Regions from separate parts of the Arthrobacter sp. KN11-1C genome, predicted to be linked through region 3. Evidence: riboswitches for the same ligand, from Rfam matches in the RefSeq annotation. Region 3 holds a riboswitch; each other region holds the start of a gene.
The links. Region 3 has a riboswitch for S-adenosylmethionine ahead of ACSBOX_RS16360 (hypothetical protein). Riboswitches for the same ligand answer to the same signal wherever they lie in the genome.
Positions count from the first base shown of each region.

Region 1: another riboswitch for S-adenosylmethionine. It lies ahead of ACSBOX_RS01730 (DUF1737 domain-containing protein); the one in region 3 lies ahead of ACSBOX_RS16360 (hypothetical protein).
Region 2: another riboswitch for S-adenosylmethionine. It lies ahead of ACSBOX_RS07120 (aminotransferase class V-fold PLP-dependent enzyme); the one in region 3 lies ahead of ACSBOX_RS16360 (hypothetical protein).

Region 1 covers NZ_CP197467.1:349,868-357,719, forward strand. Annotated here, with positions in the region: gene ACSBOX_RS01705 (UDP-N-acetylglucosamine 1-carboxyvinyltransferase) at 1-1,101, shown strand, start outside; gene ACSBOX_RS01710 (endonuclease domain-containing protein) at 1,203-2,027, opposite strand; gene ACSBOX_RS01715 (glutamate--cysteine ligase 2) at 2,269-3,516, shown strand; gene ACSBOX_RS01720 (O-succinylhomoserine sulfhydrylase) at 3,513-4,721, opposite strand; gene ACSBOX_RS01725 (rhodanese-like domain-containing protein) at 4,722-5,132, opposite strand; gene ACSBOX_RS01730 (DUF1737 domain-containing protein) at 5,129-5,386, opposite strand; SAM riboswitch class IV at 5,397-5,509, opposite strand; gene ACSBOX_RS01735 (hypothetical protein) at 5,625-5,984, opposite strand; gene ACSBOX_RS01740 (Lrp/AsnC family transcriptional regulator) at 6,040-6,471, shown strand; gene ACSBOX_RS01745 (ornithine cyclodeaminase) at 6,632-7,663, shown strand; gene ACSBOX_RS01750 (cupin domain-containing protein) at 7,761-7,852, opposite strand, start outside.
Region 2 covers NZ_CP197467.1:1,518,178-1,526,029, reverse strand. Annotated here, with positions in the region: gene aroA (3-phosphoshikimate 1-carboxyvinyltransferase) at 1-1,376, shown strand, start outside; gene rsgA (ribosome small subunit-dependent GTPase A) at 1,379-2,494, shown strand; gene hisN (histidinol-phosphatase) at 2,554-3,366, shown strand; SAM riboswitch class IV at 3,527-3,639, shown strand; gene ACSBOX_RS07120 (aminotransferase class V-fold PLP-dependent enzyme) at 3,675-5,099, shown strand; gene ACSBOX_RS07115 (class I SAM-dependent methyltransferase) at 5,150-5,926, shown strand; gene ACSBOX_RS07110 (metal-dependent transcriptional regulator) at 5,956-6,669, shown strand; gene ACSBOX_RS07105 (MFS transporter) at 6,716-7,852, opposite strand, start outside.
Region 3 covers NZ_CP197467.1:3,501,040-3,508,891, forward strand. Annotated here, with positions in the region: gene ACSBOX_RS16345 (ammonium transporter) at 1-60, opposite strand, end outside; gene ACSBOX_RS16350 (helix-turn-helix domain-containing protein) at 376-951, opposite strand; gene ACSBOX_RS16355 (sodium:solute symporter) at 1,255-2,787, shown strand; SAM riboswitch class IV at 2,873-2,992, shown strand; gene ACSBOX_RS16360 (hypothetical protein) at 3,007-3,327, shown strand; gene ACSBOX_RS16365 (hypothetical protein) at 3,380-3,568, opposite strand; gene ACSBOX_RS16370 (VIT1/CCC1 transporter family protein) at 3,890-4,999, shown strand; gene ACSBOX_RS16375 (matrixin family metalloprotease) at 5,110-5,970, shown strand; gene ACSBOX_RS16380 (polysaccharide deacetylase family protein) at 6,673-7,626, opposite strand; gene ACSBOX_RS16385 (purine-cytosine permease family protein) at 7,638-7,852, opposite strand, start outside.

The DNA.
Region 1 (7,852 bases), 1.4 Mb from region 3:
GATCTGCGCATCCGCCGCCCGGAAACCCTGGACCTCGCCTCCATGGACGTGGAAGCCGCACGCCGAACCCGCAGCGTCATCATGCTGCTCGGCCCGCTCCTCGATGAGGCTGCCTCGTACCAACTGCCCTACGCCGGCGGTTGCGATCTCGGAACCCGAACCGTGGAACCGCACATGCAGGCGTTGCGGCAGTTCGGGCTCTCGGTGGAGGCCAAGTCCGGCTTCTATTCCGTGCAGGCCCCGCCGGCCGACGGCGACAACCGCACGTTCGTGCTCACGGAGCGCGGAGACACCGTGACCGAGAACGCCATCATGGCTGCCGCGCACCGCAGCGGTACCACCGTGATCCGTAATGCCAGCCCCAACTACATGGTGCAGGACCTCTGCTTCTACCTGCAGAGGTTCGGCGTGGTGATCGACGGCATCGGGACAACTACCGTCAAGATCACGGGCCGTCCGGCGATCGACGTCGACATCGAGTACTTCCCGTCGGAAGACCCCATCGAGGCCATGAGCCTGATCACCGCGGGCATCGTGACGAATTCGGAAGTCACCATCTGCCGGGTCCCCATCGAATTCATGGAGATCGAACTGGCCACGCTTGAGCAGATGGGCCAGCAACTCGACATCTCCGGGGAGTATTTCGCGCGCAACGGGCGGACCCGCCTGGTGGATGTCACCACCAAGCCATCGCGATTGCGTGCACCGGAGGACAAGATCCACCCGATGCCGTTCCCCGGGCTCAACATCGACAACTTGCCGTTCTTCGCGGTCATCGCCGGGAATGCCGAGGGCCAGACCATGATCCACGACTGGGTCTACGAGAACCGGGCGATCTACCTGACCGAGCTCAACAAGCTTGGCGCCCAGGTTCAACTGCTCGATCCGCACCGCATCTATGTCAATGGGCCCACCAAATGGCGTGGCGCGGAAGTCGGATGCCCCCCGGCACTCCGGCCTGCAGCTTGCCTGCTGTTGGCCATGCTGGCGGCCCGCGGCACGTCCGAGTTGCGCAACATCTACGTGATCGAGCGCGGCTACGAGGACCTGGCCGAGCGGCTCAACACGATTGGCGCCAAGATCGAGTACTTCCAGGACTGACGGCGTCGGATTCTGCAGGATCATTCGCTACGACGGGTTCGCGCCCCGCGGAGTCGTGGGGCTCAACGGGTTTGTACAGCAGAATGATCCAGCGGAATCCTTCACACACGCGGGCGCCCACGCTCCAGCATGGCCAGGATCTCCCGGAGAACCATCTCTGGACTGTTCCATATTTGTTCGGGCGGGTAGCTCAAAACTGCATAACCCTGGATTTGCGCGGTGTTGGACCGGCTCATGTCCTTGCGCCAGGCTTCGCGAGAACCGTGGAATTGGAAGCCGTTAATCTCGACAATGAGCCAGTCTTCGATCAGGAAGTCGACCCGCCCGACGCCGGCGATCTTGACTTGACGGCGAAACTTGAGCCCCGCCGAGTCGAACAGGATGCGGGCGCTGATCTCGGGCACGGACTCCGATAGACCGTCAGCCTTTGCCAGTCGTTTCCGGGCGGTTCCGAAGTATTTGGCAGTCATTTCGGACTCGAGAACTACTCTGGGCACACCGTGATGCTGCATGGCGGACTGCGCCATGGCGATAGCATCCACTTCGCTCAAGCAGGTCAGTCCGTGAATGACGGTGTCCTCAATGCTGGCGATGGGCAGGCGCCGGTCAGGCTCGAAGCGAAGTTGGCCATGCGTGGCGAAGCGTCGGCTGCGGTGATGCTTGCTGGCAAGATGAAGGCGCGCCGGCCGATCCTTGAGCCAAAGCTGGTAACGGGAACCGCTGGATGCACACGTCAGGAGTGAGTTGTCGATGATGGCGTGAAGCAACTCGGGATCCGCATCTGGTAATGCCCACACACCCTTGCGCGGTTGGTGTGCCCCGGCAAATGACAGACCCCGCACGGCGCGCTCCGAGTAACCTTCCCGACGCAGTAAGCCAACCCGGGCCACGCCACCGAGCGATTTCAAGAAGTCCAGGGGATCCATGGATCGAGCTAGCCACAATTTCAGCCCGCATTGGCCCGGAAATGGCTCCATGTGGACAAACCGGGCTGGGGAGGAGTGGTCGGGTGTCGGATTTTGCACGATCATTCGCCGGGATGGGAATGCAAGCGGCGGAATTTCGGGCTCGGAGGCGACACTAGCTGAATGATCCTGCAGAATCCTTCAGTGGCCCCGCAAAATCCCGATCTGTCTCCGCAAGGCTGCCATGGCGCACAATTGTTCCGTGCGCACTTTTGGTGTGGAAGAGGAATTGCTCATCGTCGATCCCGTGACCGGCGAGCCGCTCGCCCTTGCCGACGCGCTCCTCTCAGGCCCCGCAGATTTTGGCCTTGAGGGCCCGGCCCACGAGGGTCCCGAACCCACCCTTGAAGAGGTCGACGGCCCCGATACCGGCCTAAGCCACGAGCTCAAGCTTGAGCAGATCGAAACCCAGACCCGGCCATGCCGCAGCTATGCCGAGCTCTTACACCAGATCCGCAGGGGCCGGGGCCTCGCGAGTCACGCCGCACGGCGCCACGGCGCGCGGATCGCCGCGTTGGCCACGTCGCCCGTGGACGCCGCGTTGCACACCACTCCGGATCCCCGGTATGCCATCATGCTCGAACGCTTCGGCATCACCGCACACGAACAGCTCACGTGCGGATTCCACGTACACACCTCGATCGAGTCCCCCGAGGAAGGCGTGATGGTCCTGGACCGGATCCGGGACAAGCTCGCGGTCTTCACGGCGATGAGCGCCAATTCTCCCTACTGGCGGGGGCTGGCCACGGGTTTTGAAAGCTATCGGACGCAGGCATGGAACCGCTGGCCTTCGTCCGGGCCGTCAGCCATCTTCGGGTCCCTGGCTGCTTACCGGCGGGTTGTCCGGAGGCTCATTGAAACGGGAGTGTTGCTGGACGAGGGGATGGTCTACTTCGACGCAAGGCTGTCCCGGCACGTTCCCACGGTGGAGGTCCGCGTGGCCGACGTCTGCCTCCGGGCCGAGGATGCGGCGCTCATCGCGGTGCTCGTCAGGGCCTTGGTTGAGACTTCTGTTCGTGAGTACCATGCCGGAATAGAGCCGGCGGCCGTGCCCACTGCGCTTTTGCGGATGGCGTCCTGGCAGGCAAGCAACTTCGGATTGCGCACCGAGCTGCTGGACTTCGGGACCTTCCGCCCGGAGCCCGCCGCGGACGTCGTCTGGTCCTTGGTGGAGTATCTGGAACCTGTGCTCGCCGAACAGGGTGAATTCGACTTGGTCCAAACCGGCGTGGCAGCCATTCTGGGCCGTGGCAACGGCGCCATCGAACAGCGTGGTGTTGCCGGGCGCTGGAGCGGCACCAACGGGGACGCGCCCGACGCCGCCGGGCTGGCCGCCGTCGTCGAGCACGCTGTTCAGATCACGATGCGCTCAGAGCGGGACGAGAGCGACACCAAGCCGCAGCCCGTCCTCACCTGGGTGCGCCAAGACTGGCGCGAAGCGCCGGGCTAGGCCTGTTTGAGGGCCCGCTCAAGGTCCCCGATGAGGTCGTCCACATCTTCCAGCCCCACCGAAAGCCGCACGACGCCGTCGCTCAGGCCAATTGCTGCGCGGCCTTCCGGACCCATGGCGCGGTGCGTGGTGGTGGCGGGGTGGGTGATGAGGGACTTGGAGTCGCCCAGGTTGTTCGAGATGTCGATGACGGCGAGCCCGTCCAGCAGCGCGAAGGCAGCCTCCTTCGCCGATCGCCCCGCGGAGGGGAGCAGTTCGAAGGTGAGCACGGTTCCGCCGGCCTTCATTTGCTTCGCGGCGAGCTCGTGCTGCGGGTGCGACTTCAGCAGCGGGTACTTGACCCAGCTGATGGCCGGTTGTGCCTCAAGCCATTCGGCGATCCGCAAAGCAGATGCCGAGGAGTGATTGACGCGCAGGGCCATCGTCTCCAGGCCTTTGGTCAGGACCCAGGCGTTGAACGCGGAAAGGGACGGCCCGGTGTGCCGCATGAGTTGCTTGACCGGCCCGTCGATGAACTCCTTGGTGCCCAGGATCGCTCCGCCAAGGACCCGGCCTTGGCCATCGATGTGCTTAGTGCCCGAGTAGACAATCACGTCTGCGCCGAGATCGCCGCAGCGTTGCAGCAAGGGGGTGGCGAAGACGTTGTCGACGACGACGGTGGCGCCAGCCGCGTGGGCAAGCTCGCTCACCGCGGCGATGTCCACGATTTCCTGCATGGGGTTCGACGGCGACTCGAAGAACACTGCCGTTGTCGGCTCGGACAACGCGGCACGCCACTGATCCAGGTCCGGCCCGTCGACGAAGACGGTCTCGACGCCCCAGCGCGGCAGGATCTCGTTGAGGATCACGAAGCAGGAACCGAAGAGCGAGCGGGCGGCAACCACGCGGTCGCCGGCAGCCAGCAACGCACCGAGGGCGGTGAAGACCGCGGACATGCCCGACGCCGTCGCGAAGCACGCTTCGGTGCCTTCGAGCAGGCGGAGGCGCTCCTGGAAGGTGGCGACGGAGGGGTTGCCGTAACGGGAGTAGACGAAGCGTTCGTCCTCGCCCGTGAACGCTCGCTCGGCGGCCGCGGCGGACTCGTAGACGAAGCCGGAGTTCAGGAAGACGGCTTCGGACGTTTCCTGGAAGTTGGTACGGTCAAGACCGCCGCGGACTGCCTGGGTGTCAGGGCTCCAGCCGGCGGCGTCAGGATTGAAAGTCACTTAGATGTTCCCCAGGTTCGTCGGAAGTCCACGGTTTTTCCAGCCATTCACGGTTCGTTCGCCGTAGCGGTCCGGTTCGCCCTCGAAACCCTCGAGGACGTTGTAGGCGGTGTAGCCGGCCTGGGTTGCGGCGATCGCGGCGGCGATGGAGCGCTGGCCGGAGCGGCAGAGGAAGACAAGTTCGGTGCCGTCCGCCTCAGGAGCCTGTTGCGTCAGCTGTTCGATGAAACGGGTGTTGGGGATGCCGCCGGCCAGGTTCCACTGGATGAACAAGGGATCGTTCTCGGTGGCTTTCGTGTCCGGGATCCCGATGTGTGCCCACTCGCCTTCGGTGCGGACGTCCACCAGGATGGCGCCTTGCTCGAGCTTGGCCCAGGCGTCGTGCGGGCTGAGGTCGCCTGCGTAGCTCATGCGTGGCCCTCGCCGTCGAACTCCTCGTCAAGCTGATCCACCGCATTGGCGACGGCGGCATCCGCGCTCGCGATCGCCGCGGGCAGGACGATGGCCTGCGCCACAATCACGTCCGTGCCGTTGAAAGTCGCGGCCGGGCTGCCGTGCAACACGTATCCCTCCGCGAGGGCGGTGGAGATCCGCTCGCAGAATTCCTTGGTGTCAGGGCCCGTGATGAGACGGTAGGAGAGTTTTTCCTCGGTGGGTTCAGGCATTGGTGCTCCTCAGTCACGCTTGCAGTTCGAAAGTGTCGATACGCCGAGTAGTCACCTGAGGCACCCCGCCGGAGAGAGGGTTGCCGACCAGCAAGTCAGGGCTTCGCGCTGGTGCTCATTACTCAAGAAGAAAAATAACATCCACGACGGCGGCCCGCATCACCGGCCGTCGTCATGTTCCGTAACCGGGAGGCAGCCGGCGGGGGAGCCAGTGGGTGGGGCCACGCTGGCGAGGACCCTACGCCTCGGTTTCTGTAGGCAGCGGGTCCAGACTTGCCTGGACCCGGGGTGAAACGGCATCAAAGCGCGACGCTACTCCTGTGGGGGAGTGATGAAACGTGGAACCTTGATGCTTCCGGATTTCCAGCAACTCGTGCACGGAAATCCCGGTGGCCGTGGCGAGTGCGTGCAGCGAGAGGCTGTTGTGATGAGCCAGGGCAAAAACCACGCCAGACAGCGCTTCGAAACCTTCTGTCTCGTAGATTTCCTTGATCAAGTTGGACATGCCGTTCGCATCATCGATTGATCCCGCTGACGCACCAGTTGCCATGGCCGTCAGCGACCATGCAGCAGAGTCGGGGCTGATGTAGATGCTCATGTCGATACCCTACGGACTCAGGCCCACTTGGGGAATGGGCGATACGTTTATCTTTATGGCAGCACTCACCGACCTTGACCGCCAGCTCCTCTCCGCCCTCAGGGAGGACGGCCGGGCATCTGTCGCGAGCCTCGCGCGCCAGCTCGGCGTCGCCAGGGCCACTGTGAACAGCCGGCTCGAGCGCCTTGTCTCCTCCGGAACCATCGTTGGTTTCACCGCGAGGGTGCGCGACGAAGTCGATCCACTTGCGATCCGGGCTATTGCGCTCATTGCCGTGGAGGGAAGGTCGGCCGACAGGGTCATTCGCCAGCTGAGGGGGCTTCCCGAGATTTGGGCACTGCACACCACGAATGGCGGCTGGGACCTTGTGGCTGAGCTGCGCACGGAAAGCCTCAGCGATTTTGACCAGGTCCTGGGAAGGATCCGCGGGATCGAGGGGATCGTCAATAGCGAGACGAGCCTGCTGCTCAGCTCCGTCCTGCGGTAGCCGCTGGCTTGGCAGAGACAAGCCGAATGAGCATTGTGTGCATCTTGCGTCGTCATTTTGTGCACTTTTTCAATGAAAAGTACGTACTTTGGCAATTGTGGATGCATATCGCCACTCCGTAGCCTCGTAGCAACAGTGCTTATGAGGGAAAGGAGCGCACATGACGCGCTTTGTCGATGTCCGCAATATGGTCCGCTGGACGGCCGGGCGAGGCCCGGAAACCATCATTTCGGAGATGGTTCAGTACTTGGAAGACGACTTCCGGCGATGGGAATCTTTTGACAAGACTCCGCGGGTGGCGAGTCACACCCCGTTCGGCGTCATCGAACTGATGCCCACAAGTGACCAGGAAACCTACGGCTTCAAGTATGTCAACGGACACCCTTCGAATCCAGCGCGCGGCTTCCAGACTGTGACAGCTTTCGGTGTCCTGTCCGACGTCCATAACGGCTATCCGACGTTCCTCGCGGAGATGACAGTGCTGACCGCGCTGCGAACGGCGGCTACGTCGGGGATGGTCGCGAAGAAACTCGCGCGCCCCGATTCCCGGGTCATGGGGATGATCGGAACCGGTACCCAATCGGAGTTCCAGGCCCTGGCCTTCCGGGCGGCCCTGGGCATCAACACTGTCAGGATCTGGGACACGGATCCGGCTGCGATGGAGAAGTTCGTCAGGAACATGGCTCCCCTCGGCTTCGACATCACCATCGCGGGCTCGGCGGCCCACGCAGTGGAAGGTGCCGACGTGATCACCACGTGCACGGCGGACAAGGCCAACGCCACGATCCTGAAGGCAGACCAGGTTTCTCCGGGCGTTCACATCAACGCGATCGGCGGCGATTGCCCAGGAAAGACCGAACTCGACGCTGCCATCCTGGACCTCGGCGACGTCTTTGTGGAATACGATCCCCAGACGCGGATTGAAGGCGAGATCCAGCAAATGTCCGCCGATTTTCCCGTCACCGAGTTCTGGCAAGTTCTTGGCGGTCATGCGCCGGGCCGGACCTTCAGGGACCAGATCACGATATTCGATTCCGTGGGCTTCGCGATCGAGGACTTTTCCGCCTTGCGGTATCTCCGCGACGCCGTCGAGGGTTCGGAATTCTTCGAGGAGATCGACCTCGTGGCGAATCCCGACGACCCTAAGGACCTTTTCGGTTTGGTGCGGGCACTTTCTCCGCTCGGATCCTGAGAAGCCGGGCGAAGCCTGGTGCGCCGGCCCCAGAACCGGCGCACCAGACGTTTTTTAGAGGGCCCATCCGGCCCGTTTGCCAGCCGTCGGCCCCCGGCTATTCCGCCGCCAGCCGCAGGATCAGCTCGGCATGCCCGGGAAACCTCATCACGAGCGACTCGATGTCCCGTGCCGTTGGTTTCGCGGAGT
Region 2 (7,852 bases), 2.0 Mb from region 3:
CGCAGGCAGACGATTCAGGGACCAGCACAGCTTCCGCGCTTCCCCTGTGGCCCGCACCCTTCGCCAGCCACCCTGTGGATGCCACGGTCTCGGTTCCTGGTTCGAAGTCGCTGACCAACCGCTATCTGGTCCTGGCGGCATTGGCCAACGGCCCCAGCAGGTTGCGTGCACCCTTGCATTCGCGGGATTCGGCCCTCATGGTCGAGGCCCTGCGCCGGCTTGGCGCCACCATTACCGAGGTTCCCGGCGATGGACAGTACGGCCCGGATCTTAAAATCACCCCCATCGATCCTGCGGCTGCCGCATCGGAGACCGCCATCGACTGCGGCCTGGCCGGCACAGTCATGCGCTTCGTGCCGCCCCTTGCGGCACTGCGCAACGGCGTTTCGGTGTTCGACGGCGATCCGCACGCACGCCAGCGTCCCATGGGCACCATCATCGAAGCCCTCCGGACCCTCGGAGTGGAAGTCAGCGCCATGGACGGGCAAGCGCCGAGCTCCTTGCCGTTCAAGGTCTCCGGCACAGGCTCCGTGCGCGGTGGCCACTTGGTGATCGACGCGAGCGCGTCCTCGCAGTTCATCTCCGCCCTGTTGCTGGTCGGCGCTCGCTTCGAAGAGGGCCTCCACCTCGAGCATGTCGGCAAGCCCGTGCCGAGCCTGGACCACATCAACATGACTGTCGCTGTCCTGCGCGGGGTTGGAGTCCAGGTGGATGACTCCGTGCCAAACCATTGGCGAGTCTCCCCCGGCCCCATCCAGGCGTTCGACGAGCGGATCGAGCAGGACCTCTCCAACGCGGGTCCCTTCCTCGCCGCGGCGCTCGCCACGAAGGGAACCGTCCGGATCCCCAACTGGCCGGCCAACACCACGCAAGTCGGGGATCTCTGGCGGAACATTCTTGCCACCATGGGCGCCACCGTCACGCTGGACAACGACACCCTGACAGTCACCGGCGGTTCCGTGATCCTGGGCGCGGACTTCGACGAAACCAGCGAGCTCGCCCCCACTGTGGCGGCATTGTGCGCCTTGGCAACCAGCCCTTCCCGGCTCACCGGCATCGCGCATCTGCGCGGACACGAGACAGACAGGCTGGCCGCGCTGGTCGCCGAAATCAACCGACTTGGCGGCGACGCCGAGGAAACCAGCGACGGACTGGTGATCCGGCCCGCAGCGCTGCACGCCGGCGTCGTGCACAGCTACGCCGACCACCGCATGGCTACCGCGGGTGCGATACTCGGTCTCGCTGTCGAAGGCGTCCAGGTCGAAGACATCGCGACGACGTCCAAGACCATGCCCGAATTCCCGGACATCTGGACGTCGATGCTCACTGCGGGGCCAGCGGCCGCGGACACCGGTTCAACGGAGACAAGCAACTGACGATGGCTCGCGACGCACGCTCCTGGGATGAGTCCGATGTCCGGATCCGCCCCAACAAGAAGGGCACACGCCCCCGCACCAAGGACCGCCCCAGCCACGACGACGCCGTGATCGGGCGCATCGTCACCGTCGACCGCGGCCGCTACACCGCGATAGTGGATGAAAGCTCGGACAACGAGCGCATTGTCATTGCCGCCCGCGCCCGGGAACTGAGGCGCTCCCCCGTGGTTCCAGGGGACTTCGTCGCCCTCGTCGGCGATGTTTCAGGAGCCCCGGACACCCTCGCCCGCCTCGTGCGGGTCGAGGAGCGCAAGACCCTCCTGCGGCGAAGTGCCGACGACACCGATCCGATCGAACGCGCCGTCGTCGCCAACGCCGACCAGCTCGTGGTGGTGGTGGCGGCCGCCAACCCGGAACCGCGCACGGGATTCATCGACCGCGCCCTGGTGGCAGCATACGACGCCGGAATCGAGCCGCTGCTGCTCGTCACCAAAGCGGATGTCAAGGATCCGACAGAACTGCTCGCCAACTACGTGAGCCTCGGTTTCCCCATCATCATCAGCCGGACGGCCGACGCCGGCGCCTCCGGCATCGACGCCCGGTCGGACGACGGTTTGTCCGCCCGCCTCGACAGTGACGCCGTCGGCCAGTTGCGGGACTACCTCGACGGCAAGGTCACCGTGCTCCTGGGCCATTCCGGCGTCGGGAAGTCCACCATGGTGAACGCCCTGACCGGGGCCGAGCGCGCCACCGGCGGGGTCAACGCGGTGACGGGGCGCGGACGGCACACCTCCTCGTCTGCCCTTGCCCTGAAGCTCAGCGACGCCCCCGGCGGAAGCTGGATCATCGATACCCCGGGCATCCGTTCCTTCGGCCTCGCCCACGTGAACCCGGACCGTATCCTGCATGCCTTCCCGGACCTCGAACCCGGGACCGAAATGTGCGAGCGCGGCTGCAAGCACGATGCCAACGCTGTTCGATGCGGCCTGGATTCGTGGGTCGCCGATGGCCATGCCGGAGAGTCGGGCCCGGCCCGCCTGGCATCGTTGCGCCGGCTCCTCGGCGCGGACCCGCGCATGGAAGCACAGGAAACCAAGGAACTGGGTACGGTCAACTAACTGCGCCGCTGCCGTCCTACCTCCCCGGCTCACCGGCGAAGAGACGGTAGTTTGGAACCATGACCCAACCCGATTCGAGCTACAACGACGACCTGCGGCTGGCACACGTCCTGGCCGACTCCGTCGATTCCCTGACAATGGAGCGGTTCAAGGCCCTGGACCTTCAGGTGGAGACCAAACCCGACCTGAGCCCGGTCACCGACGCCGACAAAGCCGCCGAGGAAGCAATCCGCGGGCAGCTCTCCCGTTCCCGCCCCCGTGACGCCGTCCTGGGGGAAGAATTCGGCAGCACGGGCCACGGCTCGAGGCGTTGGATCATCGATCCCATCGACGGGACCAAGAACTTCGTGCGTGGCGTACCCGTGTGGGCAACGCTGATCGCCCTCGTGGACGAGGGCGAGGTAGTAGTCGGCCTCGTGAGCGCTCCGGCGCTCGGCAAGCGTTGGTGGGCGGCCAAGGGCTCCGGCGCCTACATGGGCCGGTCGCTGGCGGCGGCCACCCGGTTGAAAGTTTCCAACGTGTCCCGGCTCGAAGACGCCTCGCTCTCCTACTCCGAGCTTTCCGAGTGGAAGCAGCACGAGAAGCTGGACAACTTCCTGGGCCTCGAGAACGATGTCTGGCGCAGCCGTGCGTACGGCGATTTCTGGTCCTACTGCCTCGTGGCCGAGGGCGCCGTGGACATCGCCGCCGAACCGGAACTCCAGGTCTACGACATGGCGGCCTTGGTGCCGATCGTGACCGAGGCCGGCGGACGCTTCACGTCTCTGGATGGCGCGGATGGCCCCTTCGGCGGAAACGCCGTCGCCACTAACTCGATCCTGCACTCCGAGGTGCTCAAGAGGCTCAACCCCGAACTCGACGACTTGCTCTGATCCACCCCATTCACTGAACAAACGACGGCGGACGTCCCTTTTCCGGGGCGTCCGTTGCTTTTTCTTCGGCTGAAGGCACATTTTTCGGGCGGTGTAACAATCCGCTTAACAATCGCGGTCACATTGGAACCGGCCTTGCCGGTGTCCTACGCTCTTTACAGGTCACGAGTGCCAGCGCGAAACCCCGGTTTGCTGGCCGGCAACCCTCCATCGCGGCGGGGTGCCCCGGGTGACGACCCGGCCGGTCCGGAACGGATGCGGCAAGCGCGGACCCCCTGCACGCAGGGGTCCCTCTTGAGTGAGGTCCCATGAGCACAGCCACAATTTCTTCCACGGCTCTTTCGCAGCACCACGATCCTGGGCAGCGGCACGGTGAGTCCCGGACTCCGGCGTCGCGCCCACTGGCCGCAGTCACCGGAGCGGAGCTGCAGGCGCCCTTGATCCAGGGCGGCCAGATCCGCTACGCCAACCTCGACTACGGCGCTTCCGCACCTGCGCTGACCGTGGTCTCCGCGTACCTCAACGAAATCCTGCCGTACTACGCGAGCGTCCACCGCGGCGCCGGCTATGCCTCCCAAATCAGCACGTCGGTCTACGAGAATGCCCGCAACATCGTTCGTGACTTCGTTGGCGGCAGGCCGGACGATTCCGTCATTTTCACGCGCAACACCACTGACTCCCTCAATCTGCTGGCGGGTTGCTTGCCGGTTGAGGACGGCAGGCATACGGGCGAAGTCCTGTACCTGGACATCGAGCACCACGCCAATCTGCTCCCATGGCAAGGTGTTCCCCACCGCAGCATCGTTGCCGCCGGAACGTTGTCGGAGACTGTTGCGGCTGTCCGCACGGCGCTCTCCCAGGGTGGCGTCAGCCTCCTGGCAGTCACCGGCGCGTCGAACGTGACCGGCGAAATCCTGCCCATCAAGGAACTCGCTGCCTTGGCCCACGAATTCGGGGCGCGGATCGTGGTGGACGCGGCGCAACTCGCACCGCACCGCCGCATCGATATCGCCGCCGCGGAGGTGGACTACCTGGTCTTCTCGGGGCACAAGCTCTATGCACCGTTCGGCGCCGGTGTGCTGGTGGGCCGCCCAGACTGGCTCGACGCCGGCACGCCGCACCTGGCAGGAGGCGGCGCGGTCCGCGAGGCACGCCTTGATTCCGTCAGCTGGGCCACGGGGCCGGCAAGGCACGAAGGGGGCTCTCCGAACGTGCTGGGCGCGGCCACCCTGGCCCGGGCCACTCAGGTCATTGCCAGCCTCGACCACGATGAATGGCACGCCCACGAGGCCGCCATCCGCTCGCACCTTGTCGAGGGCCTCAAGCAAATCGACGGCGTGACCGTGCACCAGATCTTCAGCGACACCGATCCCCAGGACACGATCGGCGTCGTGAACTTCTCGCTCCAGGGCTACGACGCCGGACTCGTCGCGGCCTATCTTGCGGCCGAGCATGGCATCGGCCTGCGGGACGGACGCTTTTGCGCGCACCCGCTGCTCAAGCGCCTCGGCCTTCCCTCCGGATCGCTGCGTGCCAGCTTCGGCGTGGGGTCGCGTTTGGAAGACGCCACCCGGCTCATCGCGGGCATCCAGGCGCTCAAGAGCAATGGCCTCGGCTGGGACTACGTGGTGGATGCCGGGCGTTGGGTCCCTGCGAACGACCACCGCAGCTACCCGGAGTGGGCTCCCAACACCCCCGGGACCGCGGGCGCCGCACCCTGCAGCACCGACTGATTGCGGTAGATTCGTAGGGTATTTTTCCTGTCCTACGAAGGAGTTCCCGCGTGGCCCCGCGACCCAAAGGCACCTCAGCCGGCCCCAGGCTATATGAGGAACGGCGACTCGAACTCGGCCGCAGTTTCCAGGACGGCGGAGAACACTATGAGCGGGTCCGGCCGGGCTACCCTGCGGATTCAGCTGACTGGCTGCTGCCGGAGGGGGCTCGGGACGCGGCAGACATCGGCGCCGGCACCGGAAAGTTCACCTCGCTGCTCGTCGAGCGGGGGCTGGCGGTGTCCGCAGTGGACCCCTCCACGGACATGCTCACCCAGCTGCGCAAAGGGTATCCACAGGTGATCGCCCTGGAGGGCACGGCTGAGGCAACCGGGCTGGCGGACTCAGCATTCGACGTCGTCAGCGTTGCCCAAGCCTGGCACTGGTGCGATCCGCTCGCCGCGAGCACTGAGATCGCCCGGATCCTTCGACCCCAGGGCGTCATCGGCTTGATCTGGAACCAATTGGACACTTCGGTGCCCTGGGTCCATCGCCTGTCCCGCATCATGCATGCCGGCGATGTCCACAAACCGGACTTCCGGCCAGTGGTGGGCCCCGAGTTCACCGGCCTCGAAAACCACGTCACGCGCTGGGAGGATCCCTTGGCTCCGGCAGACATCCTCGAACTCGTGAAGTCGCGCAGCTATTATCTGAGGGCGAACGATGCCACCCGGGCGAAGGTCATGGGCAATCTCCGGTGGTATCTCTTCGAACATCTGGAACATGCCGAGGACGAGGTCATCCCGCTGCCCTATCTCACGCAGAGCTGGCGGGCGCGCAAAGCCTGATTCTGCCGGTTCACGATAGGCTTGGAAGCGTGAAGACCAGTGCGCCCTCCTCCTCCATCGAGGACTACGTCAAGGTCATCTACTCCTTTACGGAGTGGCAGGACAAACCCATCACGTCCTCACAGCTCGCGCAGCGGCTCGGCGTCGCCAATTCCTCCGTCTCGGAGATGGTCCGCAAGCTCAAGGACCAAGGCCTGGTGGACCACCAGCCGTACAGCGCCATCACTTTGACCCCCCAGGGAATGCATCTTGCCCTCGGCATGGTCCGCCGGCACCGCCTGATCGAAACCTACCTGGTGAGGGAGTTGGGATACAGCTGGGATGAAGTCCACGACGAGGCCGAGATGCTCGAGCACGCCGTCTCGGACACCTTCATCGATCGCATGGCCGCCAAACTGGGCAACCCCGGACGCGATCCCCACGGAGACCCCATCCCCGCCGCGGACGGTTCGGTGAGCCTGCCGCACGCGCACCGGATGATCGAGCTCGACGACGGGCATTCCGGCAAGATCACCCGGATCAGCGACGAAAACCCTGAGCTGCTGCGCTACCTTTCAGCCGAGGAAATCGACCTCGACGCCAGCATCGAGGTGATTGGCCGCAAGCCGTTCGGCGGTGCGCTGGTGGTCCGGATCGGGAAGGGACAGGGAAGCCGCGACTACGATCTCGCGGACGAGGTCGCTTCCGCGCTCTGGGTGGCCACGGATGTCGAACACGAAGGTTGCGTCCTCGCGGAACGCTGACGATACCGTCACTGCGTCTTGGAGAGCGTGTCTTGGAGAGCGCGGTTCAGGCGCGCTGGGCAGCCGTCCCGCCGTCGTCGGGGGCTGGACCTTCCGGCGAGTCCACTGCCGCCGCGCCCAGCACCGGGTTCCGGATCCCGACGGCGGATGCCACCGCGCCGAGGAAGAACAGCACGGCGGTGACCACCACCGCATTCATGAGGCCTTGCCGGCTGAAGACCGGGCCGATGATGAGCCCGGCAAACGCGATGCAGATCAAGCCTGCGATCCGGGCAACGGCGTTGTTCACAGCGGAACCGATCCCCGCCTCTTCAGTGGGTACCGCGCCGAGGATGGCCGCGGTGAGGGGCGCCACCAAGGTGCTGAGGCCGATCCCGAAGACGATCTGCCCGGGCAGCACTTGAGTCCAGTAGTTCAAGGGCTCCTGGACGGCCAAGGTCATGAGGAACCCGACTCCGCAGATGAACGGTCCGGCCGTCATGAACCACCGCGGACCGTACTTGCCCGCCAGTCCCCCGAAGAATGAAGCCGTGAGCATCAGGAGGACAGTCGCGGGAAGCAACGCGATGCCCGCCGTGGTGGCTTTCATCCCTCCCACTTGCTGCAAGTAGATGCCTACGGCGAAGAAGCCCAATGACAGGGCACCGTAAATGGCGAGCGTGGCGATGTTTCCCCAGCCGAAATTGCGGATGCCGAAGAGCCGCAGGGGCAGCATTGGTTCCTGGGTCCTGGCTTCGTGGACCAGGAAGAGGACCAGGCCGACGGCCCCGAGGGCGAGCGGCATCCAGACCACCATGTTCCCCCAGCCCATGCGTCCTTGTTCGATGAAGGCGTAGACCGGACCGCCGAGTCCCACCATGGCCAGGAACGCGCCGAGGTAGTCGATCTTCTTGCTCCTGTCCACGGCGGCATCGGACTTCCGCAGCCCGGCGAGGATCGGCCAGATCGCGACGGCAGGAATCACATTGATGAAGAAGATAACCCGCCAGGACAGCAGATCGACCGATGCGCCGCCGATCAGCGGAGCGACGATGGCGGCCGCGCTGGTCCAACCGGACCATTGGCCGATTGCCTTGGACTGCGCGGGCCCGGAGAAGAACGTGACGATCATGGCAAGCGAACTCGGGACGAGCAAGGCCCCGGCGATCCCTTGGAGGGCCCGCGAAACCACCAGCACCTCGCC
Region 3 (7,852 bases):
GCCGGGATCGAGGGTCTGGGGGTTCACATCCAGCCCTACGCTGAAGAATACTGGGTTCATTTCGGGAGCCTTCCTGCATATACGGCGCTCCATGGCGCCCGCACGGCGAGACCATTTTTAAAACGAACAGGTTCTGGTACCCCACGGGATACCGACCTTGACGAGTTGCCTTGACTCGAAGGTACAGTCGCCCTGTTTCAGCATTCGGCACGGATCATTTCAGGCACGTAACACCCAAGGCCCCAGGGTTAAATCCTGAAGTCGGTCATGTTTCAGGCGTGTTACACACCGCGTGTCGCAAAACCGCGTGTCGCAACTGCGTCGCGTGTCGCAAAACCGCGTGTCGCAACTGCGTCGCGTGGCACATCGCCGGCGTCAGCGGCTGGCTGCCGGCACCAGGATCCAGAGCACCTCAACGGGCTCGTCTGTGGGATTGACCCAGGTGTGGGGTTCGCGGCCCGGGAAGGACAGAGTGTCTCCCTCTTCGAGCTCGTACTCCTCGTTGGTGAGGATCAATGTGATGCGGCCCTTGACGACGTGCAGGACGTCGACGTCGCAATCGACAGCGTAGAGCTCGGCCTCTCCCCGGCCGCGGGGCTCGATCGAGGCCTGCAGGATCTGCAATCGCCGTTCGGAGCGCGCGGTCAGGAGACGTTCCACAATGCCCTGCCCACCGAGTGAAATCCGCGGTCCGTCGTCGCGTCGGGTCAGGTGCGTCTCGGGTGCCGCAAAAAGGTCTCCGATGGACACCGAGAGAACTTGGCAAAGCGTCACGAGGGAAGCGACCGACGGCGATGTCAGGTCACGCTCCACACGGCTCAGGAACCCCTTGGTCAGGCCGGTGGCGTCGGCGACTTGCTCGATGGTGAGCCGCTGGGATTGGCGGGCGGCACGGATTCTGGAACCGATGGCAACGGGGACGTTGCTCGGTTCAACGGGGAGAGCCTTCATTCACGAACCTTTCAGGCCGTTTTGGCGGCCCTGTCATTGCTGCAATAGTAGCCGGATCGCCTGCGTGGCGGGGCCTCCGGATGGCTGGAGGACCGCCGTTGCGCCCGCTGCGCACGGCAACGCCTTGACTGTTACTCGCATCACTACGTATCCTCATAGGCAACAAGTGTTGTTTGTGAGGCACACGTCACAGGCTACTCTCCCCACTCACCAGCGCAGAGACCTTCCGCAACCCCGCACGAAACCCCGCGGACCGGCGTCGGAATCCCCCAGAGCTCTGCGCATCACTTTCAGGAGCCAACCGTGGACTCTTCGTTCATCAATATTGCGATCGTGGTGGTGTATTTGCTCGCCATGCTGGCCTTCGGCTGGTGGGGCAAGTCGCGCACCAAGAACAACAGCGACTTCCTGGTGGCAGGACGCCGCCTCGGTCCGATGCTCTACACCGGCACGATGGCCGCCGTCGTCCTTGGCGGCGCATCGACGGTTGGCGGCGTCGGCCTCGGCTACAAGTTCGGCGTCTCCGGCATGTGGCTGGTGGTGGCCATTGGTTCGGGCGTCCTCCTCCTGAGCCTGCTTTTCGCCGGCACCATCCAGCGGCTCAAGATCTACACGGTCTCCCAGATGCTGAGCCTGCGGTACGGCCAGCGCGCCACGCAGACCTCCGGCATCGTCATGCTCGCCTACACCCTCATGCTGTGCGCTACGTCCACGGGCGCCTACGCCACCATCTTCGTCGTCCTCTTCGGCTGGGAGCGCTGGCTCGCCATCGCCGTCGGCGGCGCCATCGTCCTGGTCTACTCCACCATCGGCGGCATGTGGTCCATCACCCTCGCCGACCAGGTGCAGTTCATCATCAAGACCGTGGGCATTTTCTTCCTCATGCTCCCGTTCGTCCTCAACGCCGCAGGCGGCTTCGACGGCATCCGTGCCCGCGTTGACGCCAGCTTCTTCCAGCTGGACGGCATCGGAGCCCAGACCATCATCACGTACTTCGTCGTCTACACCCTGGGCCTGCTGATCGGCCAGGACATCTGGCAGCGCGTCTTCACCGCGAAGACCCCCAAGGTGGCCCGATGGGGCGGCGCCACCGCCGGCATCTACTGCGTCTTGTACGGCGTCGCCGGCGCATTGATCGGCCTGGCCGCCCGGGTGGCCCTGCCGAACATCGACGTCAAGGCCCTTGGCAAGGACGTCGTCTACGCCGAGGTAGCCACGCACATCCTGCCGATCGGCATCGGCGGACTTGTCATGGCCGCAGCAGTCGCCGCCATGATGTCCACCGCGTCCGGAGCCCTCATCGCCGCAGCCACCGTTGCGCGCGCCGACGTGGTCCCGTTCGTGGCCAGCTGGTTCGGCAAGACAATCAACACCAGCGACACCGAGAATCCCGAGCATGACGTCAAGGCCAACCGCTACTGGGTCCTTGGCCTGGGCATCGTGGCAGTACTGATCTCGATGGCGGCGCAAGACGTCGTGGTAGCCCTGACCATCGCCTACGACATCCTGGTAGGTGGCCTGCTTGTTGCCATCCTGGGCGGCTTGGTCTGGAAGCGCGGTACAGGTATTGCCGCAGCCTGGTCCATGGCGGTCGGGTCCGTACTGACCCTTGCCTTGCTGATCGCCTACGCCACCGGAATCATCCCCAGCGAAGACGGCGTCTACGCCAACGACCCCATCTACTGGGGCCTCGGCGCCTCGTTCGCCGTCTACTTCGTGGTCTCCCTCCTCACGCCGCCCACCGAGCCCGCGGTCCGCGAAGCCTGGGACCGCCGCGTTGCCGGAGCGGCCGCGGAGGAACTCCCCTTGGAAGCCCACCCGGTGGCCAGCCACTAAGTTTCACAAAACCTCGTACGACGGCGGCGCCGCACCTTCTCCTTCGAGAGGTGCGGCGCCGCTGTCGCATGTACAGTAGGAACAGCTTCAAGAGATGTGGCGCCAAGCTCCGACTTGCCACACGCCAACCCCATGTTCACGGGTGGTTCGGATGAAGAAGCGGCCCGGTTCGGACCAGAGACAACCGAACGGGCAAGAGCAACTCCACAGGAGAAGGCCATGCCTTTCGAAAACGGCGCTACCGCCACAACCGCGCACACTACCCAGTCCAGCACCCTCTTGTTGCCCCGCTTCCGGCGGGTGGACGAGTTCGTCCGGGTGATTCCCGGCGTCGACCTCTCCCAAGGCTCCATTACGTTCGTGGTGGACGGAAACCTGGAACGCTATTGGCATCATGAGCCGCGACTCATCACCGAAGCGCTTTCAAAAGCAGTCCAGCCCGCCCGCTGGTTCCCGGCCACGCGGAAACTTACCCTCACGGTTGCGGCAACCGGGCATCGTGCGGGCGTGCAGAAGCACTTCATCTTGAGCGCGTTTTAGCTAGCGCGTTTTAGCGGCCAAGTTCAGCGAGCCGGGTTTCAGCGGGCCGGGGCTATTCGATCACTTCCGACTCACGGTGTTCGTCGGCGTCGAGCGCGACCGGCCGTTCGTCGTCGTCAAGGACCTCGGCCTGTTCCTCCCAGTCTTCGTCCACGGCCAGGTCCTCGTTGTAGTCGTAGGCGGGATCGGCCTCGACCGTGGGCCGGTCGGGATGGCGGGCGTGGGTCTCGGTGCTGTCCATGGTGCAACCTCCGTTCGACGTGCCACTGAGCCCATCGCACAGGCACATGAGGCAGCCGATCCAACGCCACCCCGCCAATTCGTGGACCCTGTCCATCCATCCCAGCACTGCCCCCTGCGGCGGTCAAGGTCTCCCGCGAGCCTCCCGGTTTTTGAGGCGCGCCTAAAAAGTCCAGTGAGGATTGCCAGCCGAAAAACCGCGGAAATTGGCGATAAAGTGGAGCTGCAATGAGGCGATGAAGCCCGCCCCAGCAACCCAGGAGTCCCGGTGCACCCGCACACAAAACCCTCGCATTCAGACAATCCCTCGGACCCAAGCAGTCTGTCCCAAGACGCAGCAGCCCCCAAGACTCCCCCGTCGTCGTCGGACATCAAGCGTTGGCGGCAGTACCTGGCCGACGAACGGGCCGAAGCCGCCGTGTACCGCCAACTGGCGCAGCGCCGCGACGGCGAGGAGCGCGAAATCCTTTTGGCCCTCGCAGAGGCCGAGGGCCGCCATGAGGCACACTGGCTCAAGCTCCTCGGCGAACATGCCGGCATGCCGAAGGCGGCCTCCGCTCGAAGCCAAATGCTTGGCTTCCTGGCCCGGAACTTCGGATCGGTGTTCGTGCTGGCCCTCGCCCAACGGGCTGAAGGGCGCTCGCCCTATGCGAAGGATCCAGCGGCAACCCGCGCCATGGCGGCCGACGAACAGATCCACGAAGAAGTAGTCCGCGGCCTGGCGACGCGCGGCCGCAACAGGTTGTCCGGAACCTTCCGCGCTGCCGTATTCGGCGCCAACGACGGCCTGGTCAGCAACCTTTCCCTCGTGATGGGCATGGCGGCCACCGGGGTCCCCGCAACTGTGGTCCTGTTCAGCGGCGTCGCCGGCTTGCTGGCGGGAGCGCTGTCCATGGGTGCGGGCGAGTATGTCTCGGTCCGCTCCCAGCTCGAGCTCCTCAAGGCCACCCGCCCCACCCAGGCCACACTGACCGCAGCCCCGGCCCTGGACATCGAACACAATGAACTGGTGCTCGTGTACTTGGCCAGGGGCATGTCCCGCGAAGCCGCCGAACACCGGGCCGCCGAGCGCATGGGACTCTACAGCTGCGATTGCGATCCAAGCCTCTCGCTCCACCCCGAAGTTGAAGAAACCGTCAATGAGCACGAGGCCGTCGGCTCCGCGTGGGGCGCCGCGATCTCGAGCTTCTGCTTCTTCGCTTCGGGCGCCATCGTGCCCATCCTGCCGTTCATCTTCGGCATGACGGGCTTCTCGGCGCTTGCCGTGGCCGGTACGCTGGTGGGCATCGCGCTTCTGTCGACGGGCGCCGTCGTCGGCTTGCTGTCCGGAACCTCGCCGCTGACCCGCGGTCTCCGGCAGCTCGCCATCGGACTCGGTGCGGCCGCGGCCACGTATGGGCTGGGCCTCGTCTTCGGCGCTGTTATCGGTTAGCAGCGCCGGCCCGCCGGGGCGGCGGGATCAAGCATTTGGGGGAAGACTTGCATTCAAACTACGGGTACGACGGCGGCCCGCCGCCTCCGCAGCGGCGGCCCAGTACCGCGTTGGCGCTGTTCCGAAACTTGATGGTGGTGGCCGTCGTGGCGGCCGTAGCAGTACTTGTCGGTGGCTTTCTCCGGGGTGATCCCGCCTTCACGGGGCTCCTTCCCAAGCTGGCACCCTCTGCCCAAGCCACGGCCAGCAGTCCAGGGCCCGCGGCCTCCGGGCAGGGGCCACAAAAAGCCGCCCGGGCGCCGGATACCCCGCCGCCTGGCCTGGAAGAAGCCGGGCACCCACTCGGCTCCCCCGCCAAACCTGCCGTGGCCAGCAGTTCCTACAAGTTCCTGGCCACCAACGCCGACGGCACGCCCGTGGGTTACTCCCCGTGCCGGCCATTGCACTATGTGGTCAACTCAGCCCTTGCCTCGGCGGGATCCGAGGGGCTCATCGCCGACGCGATCGCCAAGATCGCCGCCGCAACGGGCCTCACATTCGTTGACGATGGCACCAGCAAAGAAACCCCCTCCGAGAAGCGCAAGCCGTACCAGCCCGCGCTCTACGGAGATCGTTGGGCTCCCCTGCTGATTTCCTGGACCACTCCCGAGGCGGCTCCGGCGTTGACTGGATCCGTCATCGGCACCGGCGGCAGCACCATGTACAGCTTCGGCACGGGACCCAAGAGCTACGTCACGGGAAGCCTCGACCTGGACGCCCCGCAAATCACGGAACTGCTGGATGTCCCCGGCGGCGCCCATTACGTCTCCGCGGTGATCCAACACGAACTGGGCCACGTGGTGGGACTCGACCACGTCGATGATCCAATCCAGCTCATGTACCCGGAGATCGGTGCCCCCGATGGCTTGGCGGCCGGCGACCTGAACGGACTCTACAAACTCCACACGGCCCCGTGCCGGACGGACTTGTGACCCCGGCCGACGCGTAGCCCGGCCCCCAGCCCCACCTCGCGGGACATGCCCCCCGTTCGGCCTGAGCAATGGACATATCACTACTATGTCCACTCCTCGAGGCCACGGCAGAGCATGCTCAACGGCCGCCTGGCGTTATGTCCACTGTTCGAGGCCAAGGCAGAGCATGCTCCGGGTGTCCAATTCTCCCAGCCAAGGCTGACCGTGCTCCGGGCCTGAGCCACCCGCGACATGCCGCCCCGTCCAGCCCCTCCGCAACCCCCAGCTTCCTCGCGGGACATGCCCCCCGTTCAGCCTGAGCAATGGACATATCACTACTATGCCCACTCCTCGAGGCCACAGCAGAGCATGCTCAACGGCCGCCTGGCGTTATGTCCACTTCTCGACGCCAAGGCAGAGCATGCTCCGGGTGTCCAATTCTCCCAGCCAAGGCTGACCGTGCTCCGGGCCTGAGCCACCCGCGACATGCCGCCCCGTCCAGCCCCTCCGCAACCCCCAGCTTCCTCGCGGGACATGCCCCCCGTTCAGCCTAAGCAGTGGACGTATCACTACTATGTCCACTGCTCGAGGCCAAGGTAGAGCATGCTCGACAGCCTCCAGTCGTTATGTCCACTTCTCGACGCCAGCGCTGAGCATGCTCAACGAACGCTCGACATTATGTCCACTGCTCGAGGCCAAGGAAGAGCATGCTCTATGGCTGAGCTATTTGGGGATGGCTTCCAGCAACCGGGCGGGCTTGAAGCTGGCTCCTGCACCCGGATAAGAGGGCACCTCAATGCGGGCGTGGCTGTGGATCTCGTTGACCGTGGCCTTGGTGTGTTCGGCAATTCGTTCCAAAGTAGTCACCCACATCCCGTCCATGGACTTCACTCGTTCGATCAACTGCTCCAGGGCAACGGCCTTGGATGGCCGGCCGGAGATGAACGGGTGGTTGGTCAGGACGAAGCAACTTCCTTGGGCGTGGTGGGCTTCGGCTTCCAGGGTCCACATCTCGAGCACCTTGGCCGGGCTCTCGATGACTCCGCTTCCAGTCACTCCCGGGTAGAACGCGTACTGTTCCCAGTCGTCCAAAGCCCAGTCCACCGGGATCTCCACGATGTCCCGAGAATCACCCGAGTCCGTGGCAACCGCCATGCGGTAGGGCGCATCGCCGTCGAGCAGGCTTGAATCGTAGAGGAAGCCGCGGTCCACGAGCAGCGCGGGCGAGTGCCAGTTGAGCTCCCACCAGGGCGCCCTATAGCCGACCGGCCTGACCCCGGCTACCTTCGCGAGGGCTTCGAGCCCGCGGTCCAGGTAGTTGGCCTCGGTGGCGGCGTCGATTCCCTGCATCGGTTCGTGAAGGTAGCCGTGGTGGGCGACTTCGTGGCCGCCGTCGACGATCCGACGCACCACGTCCGGGTAGCTTTCCGCAGTGAACCCAGGGATGAAGAAGGTCCCCTGGATCTCTTGGCGCTCGAGGATCTTCAAGAGTCGCGGAACGGCGACCCGCGGGCCGTAGGACTGGTGGCTCATGAGGGACATGCGCCGGGTGCTCGTGGGATCGTGCGCGATGGTGCAGGATTCGGCGTCGACGTCGAACGTGAACGATGCCGCGGCCCTGAAGTTTTCGGGCCAAGCGATCGGATGTGCCTCGTCGGGAAATGCGTTGGTGGTCATCGTGTGTCCTTTCAGTCGTTGACCAGATTGGCGACGGCGTCTTCCGCAAGGGGCTGCGACGTCGCGGCAGCGGGAGAAACTGCGGCCGCCGATGGCAGCGGAAGGTACCGGGCATGGACCCGTGGGCCCAGGGCGCCATAGATTGCGGCGGCAACAAGTCCGCCTGCCAGCCAGGACAAATCGATCCCGCCCATTGCCGTGGCGATGGGGCCCTGCATGATCGGCA